Regions from separate parts of the Metabacillus schmidteae genome, predicted to be linked through region 2. Evidence: riboswitches for the same ligand, from Rfam matches in the RefSeq annotation. Region 2 holds a riboswitch; the other holds the start of a gene.
The links. Region 2 has a riboswitch for S-adenosylmethionine ahead of HWV59_RS06175 (methionine biosynthesis PLP-dependent protein). Riboswitches for the same ligand answer to the same signal wherever they lie in the genome.
Positions count from the first base shown of each region.

Region 1: it holds a riboswitch for S-adenosylmethionine, as region 2 does, so the genes downstream of both, HWV59_RS09605 (2-hydroxyacid dehydrogenase) here and HWV59_RS06175 (methionine biosynthesis PLP-dependent protein) in region 2, are expected to answer to the same signal.

Region 1 covers NZ_CAESCH010000001.1:2,017,545-2,025,304, forward strand. The annotation lists gene HWV59_RS09595 (MFS transporter) at 88-1,332, opposite strand; gene HWV59_RS09600 (FGGY-family carbohydrate kinase) at 1,363-2,817, opposite strand; gene HWV59_RS09605 (2-hydroxyacid dehydrogenase) at 2,834-3,835, opposite strand; SAM riboswitch class I at 3,957-4,047, opposite strand; gene HWV59_RS09610 (molybdopterin-containing oxidoreductase family protein) at 4,198-6,246, shown strand; gene HWV59_RS09615 (DUF3892 domain-containing protein) at 6,287-6,598, shown strand; gene HWV59_RS09620 (polyamine aminopropyltransferase) at 6,686-7,760, opposite strand, start outside.
Region 2 covers NZ_CAESCH010000001.1:1,264,497-1,272,256, forward strand. The annotation lists gene HWV59_RS06160 (YjcG family protein) at 1-218, opposite strand, end outside; gene HWV59_RS06165 (alpha/beta hydrolase) at 303-1,028, opposite strand; gene HWV59_RS06170 (hypothetical protein) at 1,201-1,479, shown strand; SAM riboswitch class I at 2,433-2,572, shown strand; gene HWV59_RS06175 (methionine biosynthesis PLP-dependent protein) at 2,929-4,053, shown strand; gene metC (cystathionine beta-lyase) at 4,040-5,227, shown strand; gene HWV59_RS06185 (DoxX family membrane protein) at 5,474-6,469, shown strand; gene HWV59_RS06190 (bifunctional diguanylate cyclase/phosphodiesterase) at 6,935-7,760, opposite strand, start outside.

The sequences.
Region 1 (7,760 bases), 750 kb from region 2:
AAATACTTTTAAGAATTAACCTGAAATTTAATAAAAAGAAAAGATCTCAACATAATCATGCTGAGATCTTTTCTTCAATCTGATAGATCAAGACGCAATAGAAGCTGTATTTTTTCTCATTTCATCTTCCTCAGGAACTTGAATAAAGTGAACAATAATCGCACTTGCTAAATAAAGTAGTCCGAAAATCCATACAACACCTTGAGCTCCTACCAAACCGATAAACGCCCAAGCGATGGCTGGAGCCACAAATGAAGATAAACCTGCTGAAAGATTTAAGATAGACATGGCAGCACCTTTGTCTTCGCCTGCAACTGTCGGTACTAAGGCTCCTAAAGGAACGTAACCTGCTAATAAACCTCCCCAAATAAATCCAACAATACTTGTGACGACGATGTTTCCATTTGCTAGAACCGGAGTATAGTAAAGAAGGACAGTAAAGACTGCACAGCCGACTCCGCCAAACCAAATGATGGTGTTTTTCCAACCGAATTTATCTCCCACAAAACCAAATACTAGGTTAAATACAATGTTTCCAAGGAATATCGTACCCCATAGCTGTAACCAGACTGTTGTTTCAATACCATGCTCAGCCATATGGATAGGTAAGAAAACCGGAAACCCATAAGTTCCAAGACTATTTATGATACGTACAACTCCACCAGCTGCAACTCTTGGGTTCTTTTTGACAATAGTAATCCCTTTTAATAACTCATTGAGCGTTTCTTTCGCACTAGTAGTTTCTTTCTTCTTAAATTTATCTTTATTGACAATTAAAGCAAAGAATGCACCAAGACATGCCCAGAATATGGATGTCCACAATGTATTGATATAGCCAAAATATTTTATGGCGTAGCTTGAATACCATGCTCCAAGCACCATCATCCCTGCACAGTAAGCGATCCAGAACCAGCCTACTGCTGTACTCAATCTATTCTTAGGGGTACGGTAAATAACCCATGTTAAAAAAGAATACGCAAATAATGGATAACCTAGTCCTTTAATAAAGTACGTGATCAGCATGATTGGATAATTCATAGTTTCAAAACCAAAAGCTATAAACCCAGCTGTTCCAATAATATAAAATAAGAGTCCCATAAACATTGTACGTTTTGCGCCAAATGCTTCTAAACATACACCTGAAAACCAAGAAGAAAGGGCAAGCGAAATTCCGTAAACGGTGAAAATGGATGCAGTATGTTGAACAGTCATCCCTTGGTCAATTAAAAACGGACTTAGCCAACCAGCTTCAAGTCCATCTCCCATCATAAAGAGCATTACGCCTAAAAAGCCCCAGCTTAAGTGTTTAGGTATTCCAATCTTGTCGAGCATATTTTTCTCTCCATATCTATAATAAATTTTTTAGTTTAACGTACTATTCATTTCAGAAAAGAAATGTTGTGTTCTTAACCATTCTGAATACCTGTTATCTTGATGATTTTTATCAGGTTTAATCGTTTTATAATCTTTAGAAATCAAATTTTCTTGTCCAAGTGCTTGGTTACAGATGACAGCAGCACCTACGACAGAAGCTTGACTAAAGCCGTTAGGAATTCTCAGCTCTTTTTGTAGTAAATTAGCAATAAACTGAGCTAATTGTTCACTTTGAAATCCTCCGCCACAACCCCATACATACGGCAAGTCAAAAGGAGTGACCTCTAAAATTTGGTCAAAATGGAGGCGGATTGTACAAGCAATTTCCCATAACGCAGCTGCAACAAAGTGGGCTCTTGATAAATCTTGAGCAAGGGGAGCGTTGAATATAAACCCACCTTTTTTGGAGGCATTTTTCTCATCTGAGAGATATATTCCTAACGCTGCCACGCATTCTACTAAGTCCAGCTGAGATATTTCATATTCCATTTGCTGATAGCTTTCGTTTGGATAAAATAAGTTTTTCAATTTCTGATAATTCAAGCCAGTTATCCCTGGGTTTGTCTCAACCAACCAGCGGTTTTTGTGAGTATGAGCATTTGTCCAAGCTCTTTTTTCTTCATCACCTTTATATTCGTCAATCATCTTGCAAATTGGAGTGGTTGTGCCCGAAATGATAATCATGTCATTGGTTTTTGCAAAAGTACTTTCAATGGCCAATTGGGAATCTCCGCCACCTACAATAATAGAAACATCTTTATTTACTTCCAATTCCTCTGCCAAGGAAGGAATAATATGACCAAGAATTGAACCTGACCATTTTAATTCAGGTAAAAAATGAAATGGAATGTCAAATTGCTCACACATTTCCTTAGACCAAGTTTGTTCCCGTACATTATAAAGTAAGGTTTCAGTCGCCTGTGAGGGTTCATAAACTAGAACATCACTTAACTTATAGGTAATCCAATCACTAATGCTAGTAAATGATGCAATTCTATCCCATAGAGCGGGTTGTCTTTTCTTTAATCCTACAAGCTTTAGTGCCGAGAAGAGAGCAGACGGTAATCTGCCTGTTGTTTTGTAGATAAGATCGCGTTCTAAGTAATCTTGTTCCCATTCTCGCCCGCGATTATCAATGTTCGGTAACCCAATAAACGAATTTCCGCTTTTGTCTAGTAAAACAATTCCTTGGCGTTGACTAGTGGATGTAATACCTTTGATTGTTACAGTTGGTGAGTTTTTTATCACTTTCTTTGCTAAACGAATGACTTGCTCCCAAAGTGTATCCGGTAAGAAGTAACGGCTGTCAGGATACAAGGTTTCTGTTAGATAGTGAATATCTTCCCGTTCAATACTAACAACTTCACCTGAAGTGGTAACAATGGCAACTCTAACATTTCCTGTTCCAATATCAAATACTAAATAACCTGATTCTTTATTCACATTTATTACCTCTTTCTTATGACTTTACATGCAGGTCTTTTCTATTGAACAAAGTTGGGATTTCAACAGCTTGCTTGTTAAACCACTTCACAAGAGCTTGGTTCATGATAGAAACATGGTGATCTTCTACTTCAAAGCTGGCTCCAGCTAGGTGAGGTGTTGCTAACACATTTGGTAATTGAATGATTTCATAATCACTTTTATCTGGAGGCTCATGATAAAATACGTCTAAAATAGCTCCTCTAATTTTTCCCTCTTTTAGTACAGCAACAAGTGCGTCTCTCTCCACTACAACAGCTCTTGAGGTATTCACGAGCACTGCATCCTCTTTCATTAGACCTAGATAATTCTCGTTAACCATCCCGATCGTTTCATCTGTCCGGGGAAGGTGAATAGAAACAACATCACTTGTTGAGAACACATCTTCCAAAGAAACGCGGGAATAAGCAGGATCCTCGCTTTCTACATAAGGATCATAATATTGTATGGAACAGTCAAAGGCTTTAAGGATATTAGCTAATTTTCGCCCAACTGCACCGAAGCCGACTAAGCCGATTGTTTTTCCGGAAATTTCATTTCCTTTGAATTTTACATAGGCTTGCAAGTAGTCACCGTCCCATTTCTCCTGTTTCAGCCACTCACTTGATGGAATCGTATGTCTATAAAAAGTAATAAGGTTGCCAATAAATTGCTCTGCAACTGCTTGTGCATTACGGGCGGGGGTGTAAAACACAGGTATTCCTCGTTTGGAAGCAGCTTCAACATCTACATTGGAAGGCATTCCACGGCATACACCAACAAACTTTAATTCTGGTACACTTTCAAATACTTTTTCTGTCACCTTATCAAGTTCAGCAATTAATCCTTCAGCCTTTGTCTCTTTTAGAAGAGAAATTAATTCATCTTCATGATAGGCCCTTCCCTGATCTTTCCAACAACGATAGGTATAATTGCCAAAAAGTGACTTCAGCTCATTTAGACCAACTTCGTTATATGGGGCTGTAACTAAAACATTCATCTAATCATCTCCTTCACACTAACAATGTAAAAAATGTACTGTAATCTATAAAAAAATCTCTCTCCAGAGATGGAAAGAGATGATTACTTTATATCGTTTATACAATGACATAAGTGAACTCTTTCTATCTTTCAAGCCATGCTTGCTGGAATTGGCACAATGCTGTTGCCGAGGTTTCAATGGGCCAGTCCCTCCACCTCTCTTGATAGAATCTATATTAAATTTTAAACATTTCTTAAAAACGCAATGTAACTAATATATAAGAGTTAATATTCAGAAGTCAATATATTTTCAGAACTTTCGAAGTAATAGATTTTTTGATATAATTTAAAAATCAATTTTTTTCATGAAAGGGAATCACAATGCAAAGATATAAAGAGATTGAAAGTGGTGTTGTTCCGTCCGTTTGTTCTTTGGACTGTCCGGATCAGTGTGGATTACTTATTCATAAAAAAGATGGGAAAATAGTAAAAGTTGAAGGTGATCCTAATCACCCTGTTACAAAAGGGAATATTTGTAACAAAGTGCGAAATATGGGAGAGCGAATTTATGACGATAAAAGGCTTAAGACACCTTTAAAAAGAATTGGAACTAAAGGTAAAGGAGAATTTGTCCCAGTCACCTGGAAGGAAGCAATAGAGACAATTTCCATGAAATGGAAAAAACTAATTGCAGAAGAAGGGGCAGAATCGATCCTTCCTTATAGCTTTTATGGGAATATGGGAAATATTAATGCTGAGGGCATGGATCGTCGCTTTTTTCATCGTCTTGGTTCAAGCCAACTGGATCGAACAATTTGTTCTGTAGCTGGTTCGAAAGGGTATAAATATACAATGGGAGGAAGCTATGGAACTGACCCTGAGGATATGACAGAAACAAAGTTATTCATTCTATGGGGAATTAATGCTGTTAGTACAAATATGCATCAAATGATGATTGCCCAAAAAGCGAGAAAAAATGGAGCAAAGATCGTCGTGATTGATGTACATAAAAACCAAACAGGTAGAATGGCAGATTGGTTTATTCCTATTTTACCTGGAACAGATGGCTTGCTTGCATTAGGAATCATGCATATTCTATTTAAAGAAGAATTAGTGAATAAGAATTTTTTAGAACAATATACAGTTGGATTTAAAGAATTAGAAGAACATGTAAAGCAATATAATCCAGATATGGTGTCGTCAATCACAGGTGTACCTGTAGAACATATTTATGAATTAGCCCGTATGTATGGAGATATTACTCCTTCGATGATCAGAATTGGAAATGGTATACAACACCATGATAATGGTGGAATGATTGTCCGTACTATAGCTTGTTTACCTGCATTAACAGGCCAATGGTTAGTAAAGGGTGGAGGAGCATTAAAGTCTAATTCAGCTTTTCTTGCGCACAATACAACCGCACTTCAACGTCCGGACTTATTGAAAAAACAAACTCGTACTATTAATATGAATCAACTTGGACAAGCACTTCTTGAAATCAAAAGACCGGTTCGGTCATTGTTTGTATATGGAAGTAACCCTGCGGTGGTGGCACCAGAGGCAACCAAAGTTCGCGAAGGGTTGGCAAGAGATGATTTATTTACCGTTGTTCACGATTTGTTTTTAACGGAAACAGCTATGTATGCAGACATTGTTTTACCTGCTACATCTGCTTTTGAAAATGTTGATTTTTACACGTCCTATTGGCATCAATATATTCATCTTCATGAGCCTGTAATTAATGCTTATGGAGAGAGTAAATCAAATACAGAAGTGTTTCGTTTATTAGCTGAAGCAATGGAATTTGATGAGCCGGAATTTAAAGATTCTGATGAAGTATTAATTAATCAAGCATTAAGCAGTACTTCAAATCAATACTTAGAACATGTTACTTATGATGAATTAAAGAAAACACATTTTATAAAGGCTAAGCAAACAAATTATTTACTTGAAAACTTAAAAACACCCAGCGGGAAGATCGAATTATATTCAAGACAAATGGAAGAGGACGGACATCCAGGTTTGCCTACCTACATTCCTATTCAACCAGAAAGTCGTTATCCATTTTTATTTATTCCAGGACCGAACCATAACTTTTTAAATTCAACATTCTCGAATAATGAAAAGCACATTAAGTTAGAAAAATCCCCAAAATTATTTATGAATGTGAAAGATGCGATTGAACGGGGAATTAAAGATGGAGATAACGTTCGAATTTGGAATGATCGCGGCGAATGTGAACTGGCAGCATCTGTTGGAGAGCTGGTGCTACCTGGAGTTGTTGTTAGCCAAGGATTATGGTCAGATGTTGCAGGAGAAAAACACCTCGTAAATACGCTAACTCCAGATCGTGTGGCTGATATGGGTGGTGGAGCTACCTTCTTTTCTGGTCGAGTAGACGTTGAAGCAGTTAAATCTTACGAATAAAATCACTTCAATTGGACATACAATTCATGAGGTGATAAAAATGGATCGTTTTGAACAAGTTTTTCATCAATACAAAAATCAGTCTAATCAAGATGAAGTACAGGCAGAAATTGCAGAGGATATGAAACCTAATCAAGAGAAAATCGTGGCTGTTAGAAAGAATGAAGATGGAGACTTAATTGCATTTCAGACAGAGTCAGGTAGACAGCTTGATTATGTACAAGCACTCTCAGAAGCAAAGGGCGGCAAACTCGCTCATATTGATGTATTTCATAAGTACGGTCGCGATATTTTAAGAAGTGAACCAGATGGCAACAGGGACAATAATTTAGATTCTCTACCGGAATTCTAAAAGCGAAAAACACAGTTCGGAGTACCTGGGCTGTGTTTTTCATTTATTGGATATTTTAGATAGAAATAAGAAACGATTGACATACACTTAATAACTTCTCCAAGCTTTTTCGTATTTCTCTATAATAGTAGGCCTTGTCAAGGTATTTGTATCGAGTGGAATTTGATTTCCCTTTTCATCTAGTATTTCTTGATCAATGTCCTTACCGAAAGAAGTTAAACCTTCTAATACTTCATTTGTTAAAAATTTCGTTTGGGCTTTTATGTCAGCTTGTTTCAAGTCAACTTCTTCTCTTTTTGCTAACACAAAGCCCCAATCACCGAAGCTTGGAACATCGACGTGCAAATTATCGGTATAAAGATTTGCGGCTTGTATCGTTTTGTTAATGGACCAGTATACCTCTGTTGCGAAGGTAGGACTTGTTGCTTGTATCATGATTGATCCTCCTGGTGCTAAACGATTTCGTACCAATTGGTAGAACTCAAGAGTGTATAACTTGTTTAATGACTCATTATTTGGATCAGGCAAGTCAATCAATATGACATCATATAGGGTACCTTTTTTATGTTTTAAAAACTGGAAAGCATCTTCGTTAATAACTTGAACACGTTTGTCCTCAAATGCCTCTTGGTTTAAAGAAACAACATCTCGATTTGTTTTCCCTAGCTCCACAACTTTAGGATCCAGGTCAACCAAAGTCATTGATTTTACTTCTTTATATTTTTGTAACTCTCTTAGAGCTAAACCATCCCCGCCACCAAGTACCAGAACGTTTTCTCTCCTGTTAGCTGTAGCCATTGCAGGGTGTACGAGAGTTTCGTGATAGCGATATTCGTCACTCGAACTAAATTGAAGCTGTCCATCGAGAAATAATCGTAAATCTCCTTGTTCCTTTGTTAAAATGATTTGCTGGTAATCGGATTGTTCGGTATAGATAATCGGATCTCTATAAAGTTTTTGTTCAAACGTAAAAGCTGTTTCTTCACCAAAAAAAATGCCTGCAATAAGGATAAGGAAAATGACTACTCCCGCTGAGAAATGGCGTTTAAACGTTTTGATCTCATGTTTAAAATAAAGTAAAATCCATAAGGCAATGGCAACATTAATAATGGCTACAAGAAAAGCTGTTTTTACAAGTCCAAATTCCGGTCTTAGCAAGTAA
Region 2 (7,760 bases):
CTTACCTTTTTAATGGAAATGTGTAATGGCTTTGTAGATTCAGCGACTTTACGCAATTCTTTTGCAATAGTCTTGATCTCATTATCTTCTGATTCAAATGGAGTCTTTAATGTTAAATGCGGCGGGACTAAAGCGTAATGAGTGTCATAGCGTTTTCGATAAGAATTGGCAAGATCCTGCAGTTTTTTAGATGGAAAAAGGGCAATTCCGTATTTCATGTCATTCCCTCCTAACGAGTCATTATAGTGTTAGTATATCAAATTTTTGAAAATAAACATATGTACGTAAGAAGTGTGAAAAAATTACTCAAATATTTGTTTGAAAATAGGTGTTAATGAAGGCTGCCAATACTTCCACGTATGATCGCCATCAAATTCTTCATACGTATAAGAGAATTTCTTTTTTTTAATTGCTTTTGAAAGCTCGCGATTTGGTGTTAGAAAATCAGCGATTTCACCATTAGTTGTTTTTACAGCTGTTTCTTGTTTTCCGATTTGATGATAAACAATAGGTCGGGTAGGTGAAGTGAAGTTTTCCACTGCTTCCAACACATCATCATTTACAAAAGGTGATTGCAGAATAAGCTTACCAAAAATATTCGGATACGTTAAGCCTGTTAGCAATGAAACTGTTGCCCCTAAGGAATCCCCGATAAGAGCACGTCCGTATCCGACTTGGTAGGATGGAAATTCCTCATCCAGATATGGAACAAGCTCATGTGCAAGAAAGCGTACATATTGCTTCACTTTTACACCATTTGGATGGTATTTATCCCTTCGTTCCTCCACATTGTTATATGGAATTCCTATAACAATGACATTTTCAATTTCTTCCTCTTTCATGAGCGCTTCGATTTGTCTCCCAACACGTCCCAGCTTGAAATAATCCTGTCCATCCTGTGCAATTAGTAAACTATACTTATATAAAGGAGAAAAATTTGCCGGCAGATAAATAAGTAATGTTACCTCTTCATCTAATGAAGCTGAATAAAAGGAACGCTCCTCTATAATCCCTGTTTGTTTACTCATGATTTCCCTCCTGATGCATATATGTTTGAAACCCCTTTCTATTTTAACACGCATAAGTAGTTTCATCCTTAAAAATGCATATAGAAAAAATTTTGAGAAACAGGTTTGAAAAATTGGGACAAGGGAATGTACATAGTAAACCTATTTAAAAAAGAGTGAGAGGAGAATCACAATGAAAAAACAAGCCTTATCAAAGAGGACAGTGGTTTTATCCGGTGTTGCACTATCAACAATAGGTGTTACTTCATATTTGTTAAAAGATGAAAAACGAAAAAATAAGATGAATTATGAAATACAACGCATGAAAAATAAAGCAAAAATACTTTTATCTAGAAAAGAACCAGTTATGGAAAAAGCCGGCCACCCTGATCCATATGATATTGATGATAATACAATGGTGGCGGAAGGATCTATGTATGCTGTAAATTATTTTAATGAAAAAACAAAGTGAGCCGACGAATTTGTCGGTTTTTATTTTTGTTAAAACGTGCCTAACTCCTTGTACAAAGGGCACAAGGTCATAAGCATTCTTGAATTAAAGATAAAGAACATTTTCTCATTCGAAAGGATAAGTGCATACGGACAAAAGGGAAATATGCTTTCGAAAGAGGTGTGAATTGTAATAATAATCCAAATGTGTATCGTTTTGAAGTGGAAAAGGTGCTAAAAGCATACGGAAAAAGGAATGTGAATGCTTTTTTAAAGATAGCTAGTATAAAACCTTTCGCAAAATCGAGGAAAAGATAAATATGAATCTAAAAGTAGTGTGAATTGTAATAATAATCCAAATATGTATCTTTTTTAAGTAGAAAAGTGCTAAAAGCATACGAAAATAAGGAATGTGAATGCATCTATATAGAAAGCCAGCATAAAACCTTCCGTAAGATCCAAAAAAAGGAAAATATGCTCACGGAAGTGGTGTGAATTGTAATAATAATCCAAATGTGAATCTCTTTTAAGCAGAAAAGTGCTAAAAGCATACGAAAATAAGGAATGTGAATGCATCTATAAGAAAGCAAGTATAAAACCTTTCGCAAAAGCCAAAAAAAGGGAAATGTGCTTTCGAAAGAGGTGTGAATTGTAAAAATAATCCAAATATGTATCGTTTTTAAATGGAAAAGGTGCTAAAAGCATACGGAAAAAAGGAATGTGAATGCTTTTATAAAGAAAGCCAGTATAAAACCATTCGCGAAATCCAAATAAAGGGAAAAAGTGAATACCAAGAGCTTCTAATCCCTGTCGGGGCGGAGTAAGGAGCTTGCACTTTTCTTAAATTGGATGAAAAATATACCTGTGTTACCATTACAATTGAACATACAAGTCAAACTATTACGATAATTATATTGCAATATATACATAAATCATGTAAAGTAGTAAAAAAAGTAAATCAAAAATTTCATATATTTCTTATCAAGAGAGGCAGAGGGACTGGCCCTATGAAGCCTCAGCAACCGGTTCATAACGAGTGAAGATCTGGTGATTAATATTTACTGTTTTAGCAGATACCTATGTTGGTTTTTAAAAGCACCGACAGATGATGAAAAATGAAGCGAACAAAGCGGTTTTGTTTGTTCGAAGCATTTTTCATCATCTGTCGCAGGCTTGCATCGCAAGCCGCAAGCACTTGCGTGCTTTTAAAAGCCCCACTTAAACAAATTAAGTAGGTTCTAGGTTCCTAGTAAATATTAAGTTAACGTATTCTATTAAGATCTTCCACGAGTGCCAAGGTGCTAAATCCAGCAAGCAACACCAGCTTTATGCTTGAGAGATAAGAAGAAGCGCACTTAAAACATACAGTCTTCTTCTTAACGAGGAAGGCTTTTTATTTTGTCCCAGTGGGATAACGAACGCTTTCTCTCAATGCCCATAATGATTAATACAACTTTTAGGAGTGAGAAACATGAGCAAACGAATTGAAACGAAATTAGCGCAAATTGGGAATCGAAGTGAAAATGTGACAGGTACTGTTAGCCCGCCAGTCTATTTTTCTACAGCTTATCGTCATGCAGGAATTGGAGAATCAACCGGGTTTGACTATATCCGTACAGGAAATCCAACCAGATTACTTGTTGAGCAGGCGATTGCTGATTTAGAACACGGTGATCGAGGATTTGCTTTTAGCTCAGGTATGGCTGCAATCCAAACGATCATGGCATTATTCCAAAGTGGTGATGAATTAATCGTTTCTTCTGATTTATATGGTGGAACATATCGTTTGTTTGAAAGAGAGTGGAGAAAATACGGATTATCTTTTCAATACGATGATTTCACAAATCCAACAGAAACTGAAAAGCTAATTAATGAAAAAACAAAAGCCTTATTCATTGAAACACCAACAAATCCATTAATGCAGGAAACGGATATAAAAGAATTAGTATCAATCGCTAAAAAACATGAAATATTAGTGATTGTTGATAACACATTTTATACGCCGGTGTTACAAACACCAATTTTAGATGGTGCAGACATTGTGATTCATAGTGCAACCAAATATTTAGGTGGCCACAATGACGTACTTGCCGGATTAGTTGTGACAAAAGGTCAGGAATTAAGTGATGAATTTTTTCAACATCAAAATGCAATTGGAGCAGTTTTATCTCCATTTGATTCATGGTTATTAATGAGAGGAATGAAGACATTATCACTTCGCATGAGACAGCATCAGCAAAATGCTCAGCAAGTGTCACAGTTTTTAGAGGAGCATCCTGATGTACTTGATGTCCTTTACCCGGGAAAAGGTGGAATGCTTTCGTTCCGTTTGCAGGATGAAACATGGGTAAATCCATTTTTGAAAAATCTAAAGACTATCACATTTGCTGAAAGCTTAGGCGGGATTGAAAGCTTTATCACCTATCCAGCTACACAAACTCATATGGACATTCCTCTGGACATTCGAATTGCAAATGGTGTCTGTAACAAATTGCTGCGCTTCTCGGTAGGTGTGGAGCACGCAGAGGATATTATAGAAGATTTAGCACAAGCATTTAAAGCGATGAAGGAGGCGGTAGCAGTTGAGCAATCATGATTGGTCATTTCAAACAAAACTACTTCATAATGAATCAAAGGTGGATCACAGCACAGGATCGGTAAGTGTGCCGATTCATCATTCTTCAACATTTCATCAATTTGATATTGATGAATTTGGAAAATATGATTATGCTCGTTCAGGAAATCCGACACGAGAAGCTTTGGAACAAGCTATTGCAGAATTAGAGGGTGGAACTAGAGGCTTGGCATTTTCTTCAGGAATGGCAGCTATCTCTACTGCATTTTTATTACTATCCCAAGGTGATCATGTATTGGTAACAGAGGATGTATATGGTGGAACATTTCGAATTATTACAGATGTTTTAACTCGTTTTGGCATTGAGCATACGTTTGTCGATATGACAGATCTTCATCAGGTTGCATCTGAAATTAGACCAAATACGAAGGTCATTTATATGGAAACACCTTCAAATCCATTGTTAAAGGTAACCGACATTCAAGGCATTGTGAACTTGGCAAAAGCTAATAATTGTCTAACCTTTTTAGATAATACGTTTTTAACGCCAGAGCTTCAAAGACCATTAGAGCTTGGTGTAGATATTGTGCTTCATAGTGCAACGAAGTTTTTAGCAGGTCATAGTGATGTGCTTGCGGGACTAGCTGTTATTAAGGATCCAGAGCTGGGTGATCGTTTATATAAATTACAAAATGCATTTGGTGCTGTGCTTGGTGTACAGGATGCCTGGTTGGTTCTTAGAGGATTAAAGACGCTGCATGTTCGCCTGCAACAATCTCAAGCATCAGCATTAAAGATCGCCGAGTTTTTAGCAGATCATCCAAAAGTAGAAGAGGTATATTACCCGGGCTTGAGCTTTCATCCGGGACATGATACACAACGATATCAAGCGGATGGGCCAGGAGCGGTATTATCATTTAAATTAGCGGATGGAGATGCAGTAAGAACATTAGTTGAGAATGTTCAGCTTCCTGTTTTTGCTGTAAGTTTAGGTGCTGTTGAATCAATTCTTTCCTATCCTGCTAAAATGTCGCACGCAGCAATGCCGCCTGCAGAGCGTGAAAAACGCGGAATTTCTGATGGATTGCTCCGATTAAGTGTAGGATTGGAGAAAGTAGAAGACTTGATTAAGGATTTTGATGCAGCATTGGAGAAGCTACCGGCTGTAAAGAAAAGTGAAAATGTAAATGTATAAAGGACTAGAGCTGACTCTTTTTGAGTTAGCTCTTTTTTATTGAAATGGATTTTTTATTCACACAATGTTTAAAAAGTCTTTATTGTTTCTTTAGGTTTAAAGTAATATAATCAATACATCTTTTAGGTAGGTAAAATATCCTGGTTATTTTGGTTGAGGTTACGTTACTTAGTCTATGATCATACATATTTAAATTCATATTTACCAGACTAAGTAGTATCTATTTTCAGTAGAGGAGTTTATTACATGAAAAAACGACTGATTTTCTTGTTAACGTTGACGTGTATGATCATACCTGTCATAGCAAGTGCACATGTTAAATGGTTTGCAACAGTTGAACCTGAGAAAATAAGCATTGAGCAAATTTTATCACCATTTTTTATTACGATTTCCTTATTATGTGCAATCATTTTAGCTGTTTTATCTCAAGTAATGGGGAAAGTATTGGATATTCCTCTTGCAGCAAAAATTGATTTAAAACTGGACAGCTTTCGCAAGTATTCAAGGTATTTGCTGAAATATGGAACAGCTTTATCGTTTATCCTTCAGGTTGTGAATGGGACAATGTTTGCACCTGAGTTCGCAATTAATCAAACATGGCAAACGCTCATCATGTGGATTATTATCATCTTTTTGCTTATTCCACATCACTATGCGACGAAAATTGCAGCCCTTTTTATGCTTGGGTTATTTATCTTTGTATGGAGTGAAGCCGGTTGGTTCCATATGTTAGATTATGGGTTTTATGTAGCGATTATCGGAGTATTATTAATCGGAAAAACAAGGCTGGAAAATGTGGGATTTCCATTTTTATACTTAGGGACAGGGTTAAGTTTATGTTGGGTAGCCGTTGAAAAATGGGTGTATCCAATGATGACAACTGAGATTATCCACCATCACAATGTTCCGACATTTGGCTTTGAACCTGGAATATTTGTTGTACTTTCGGCTTTTATCGAGTTTGTTGTTGGGTATCTATTAGTTGTTGGAATCTTAAATCGAGTATTAGCGGTTGTGGTCACGATTTTGTTTATTTTAACAACAACCATTTTCGGCTATACAGAGGTTGTTGGACATGCGATGATTCACATTGTGCTGCTCATCTTTATTATAGAAGGAATTTCGTTTTACCATCCTCCGATTAGAATGCATAAAACAAAATTAGATCAAATGATTTTTGTATCATTAAACTTTTTGTTTGTATTAAGTGCGTTTTTACTTATTTATTATCGATTTGCATAGTAGGAAAGGGGCTGACCCAAAAGTCTAGATTTTAGACATTTGGGTTAGCCTTTTTAGGTTCTTTTACATACTTTGATATTTTTGATTTTTTGATGCAAATAAACGTGTATACCGGGACGTTTCATTGCGCTCCAGACACTTGCTTTCCGCGGGGAGGAAGCTGAGCCTCCTCGCCTTCGGCTGCGGGGTCTCAGCCTTGCCTCACTTCCCGCAGGAGTCAAGTGTCTTCCGCTCCATTCCACTATCGATCTAAAATGGTATTAATAAATGTAACCCTACGAAAACAGCCTTATTTAAAGACATAATTGAACAAAAAAATCGCCCTATTTTGTATAATGAAGTTACCACACCACCTTATACAAGAAAGGGACGATTTTTTTATGAAATATGATCATATCTCTTTCGTCAATTAAAACATGAATCAGTTAGTTCTTCAATTAGACCTTGAAATTCTCATCCCTCTATTTAAATGGTTCCTATAAACTCATATACTTTATTTGCTTGTAGTGGTCGACTAAAATAAAATCCTTGAAAATCTTTACAACCTTTAGATAGCAAGAATTCCAGTTGTTCTTTAGTTTCAACGCCTTCTGCTATGATTTGAATTTTTAACTCTCGTGCAAGCGTGATAAGGGCTGAAACAATTGCTCCATCTTCGTGGTTATTTGGGAGAGTTGAGATAAATGACCGGTCAATTTTAATTGTATCAACTCGAATTTGTCTTAGGTACGTAATAGAAGCATAGCCTGTCCCGAAATCATCAATCGCGATTTTTACACCTATTTCCTGCAATCGTTTCACCGAATGTTGAATAAGCTGACTATGTTGATTTAATACACTTTCTGTGATTTCAATTTCTAAGCAATTTGGAGAAAGAGTAAATTCTGCTAACGTTTTCTCAACAAATGATGGAATATCAGTTAAAATAAACTGATTTACGGAAACATTTACGGCAATTGGAACGATCGGATGCTGTTGTTTCTTCCATTCTTGAATTTGCCTGCATGCTTCCCATATAACCCATTTTCCTAGTTCCTCGATAAATCCACTTTCTTCTACTGAAGGAATAAATTGAAGTGGACCGACTACCCCTTTTTCCGGGTGGTTCCATCGAATTAATGCCTCTAGTCCTATTACTTTCCCTACTTCGGCATTGATTTTAGGTTGGTAATATAATTCGAATTGGTTCTTACTTAATGCGTGATGGAGCTCTTCATTAAGCATGAACAATTCAATTCCACGCTCAGTCATCGATTCATCATACAAAGCGATAGATTTACCGCCAGCCCCT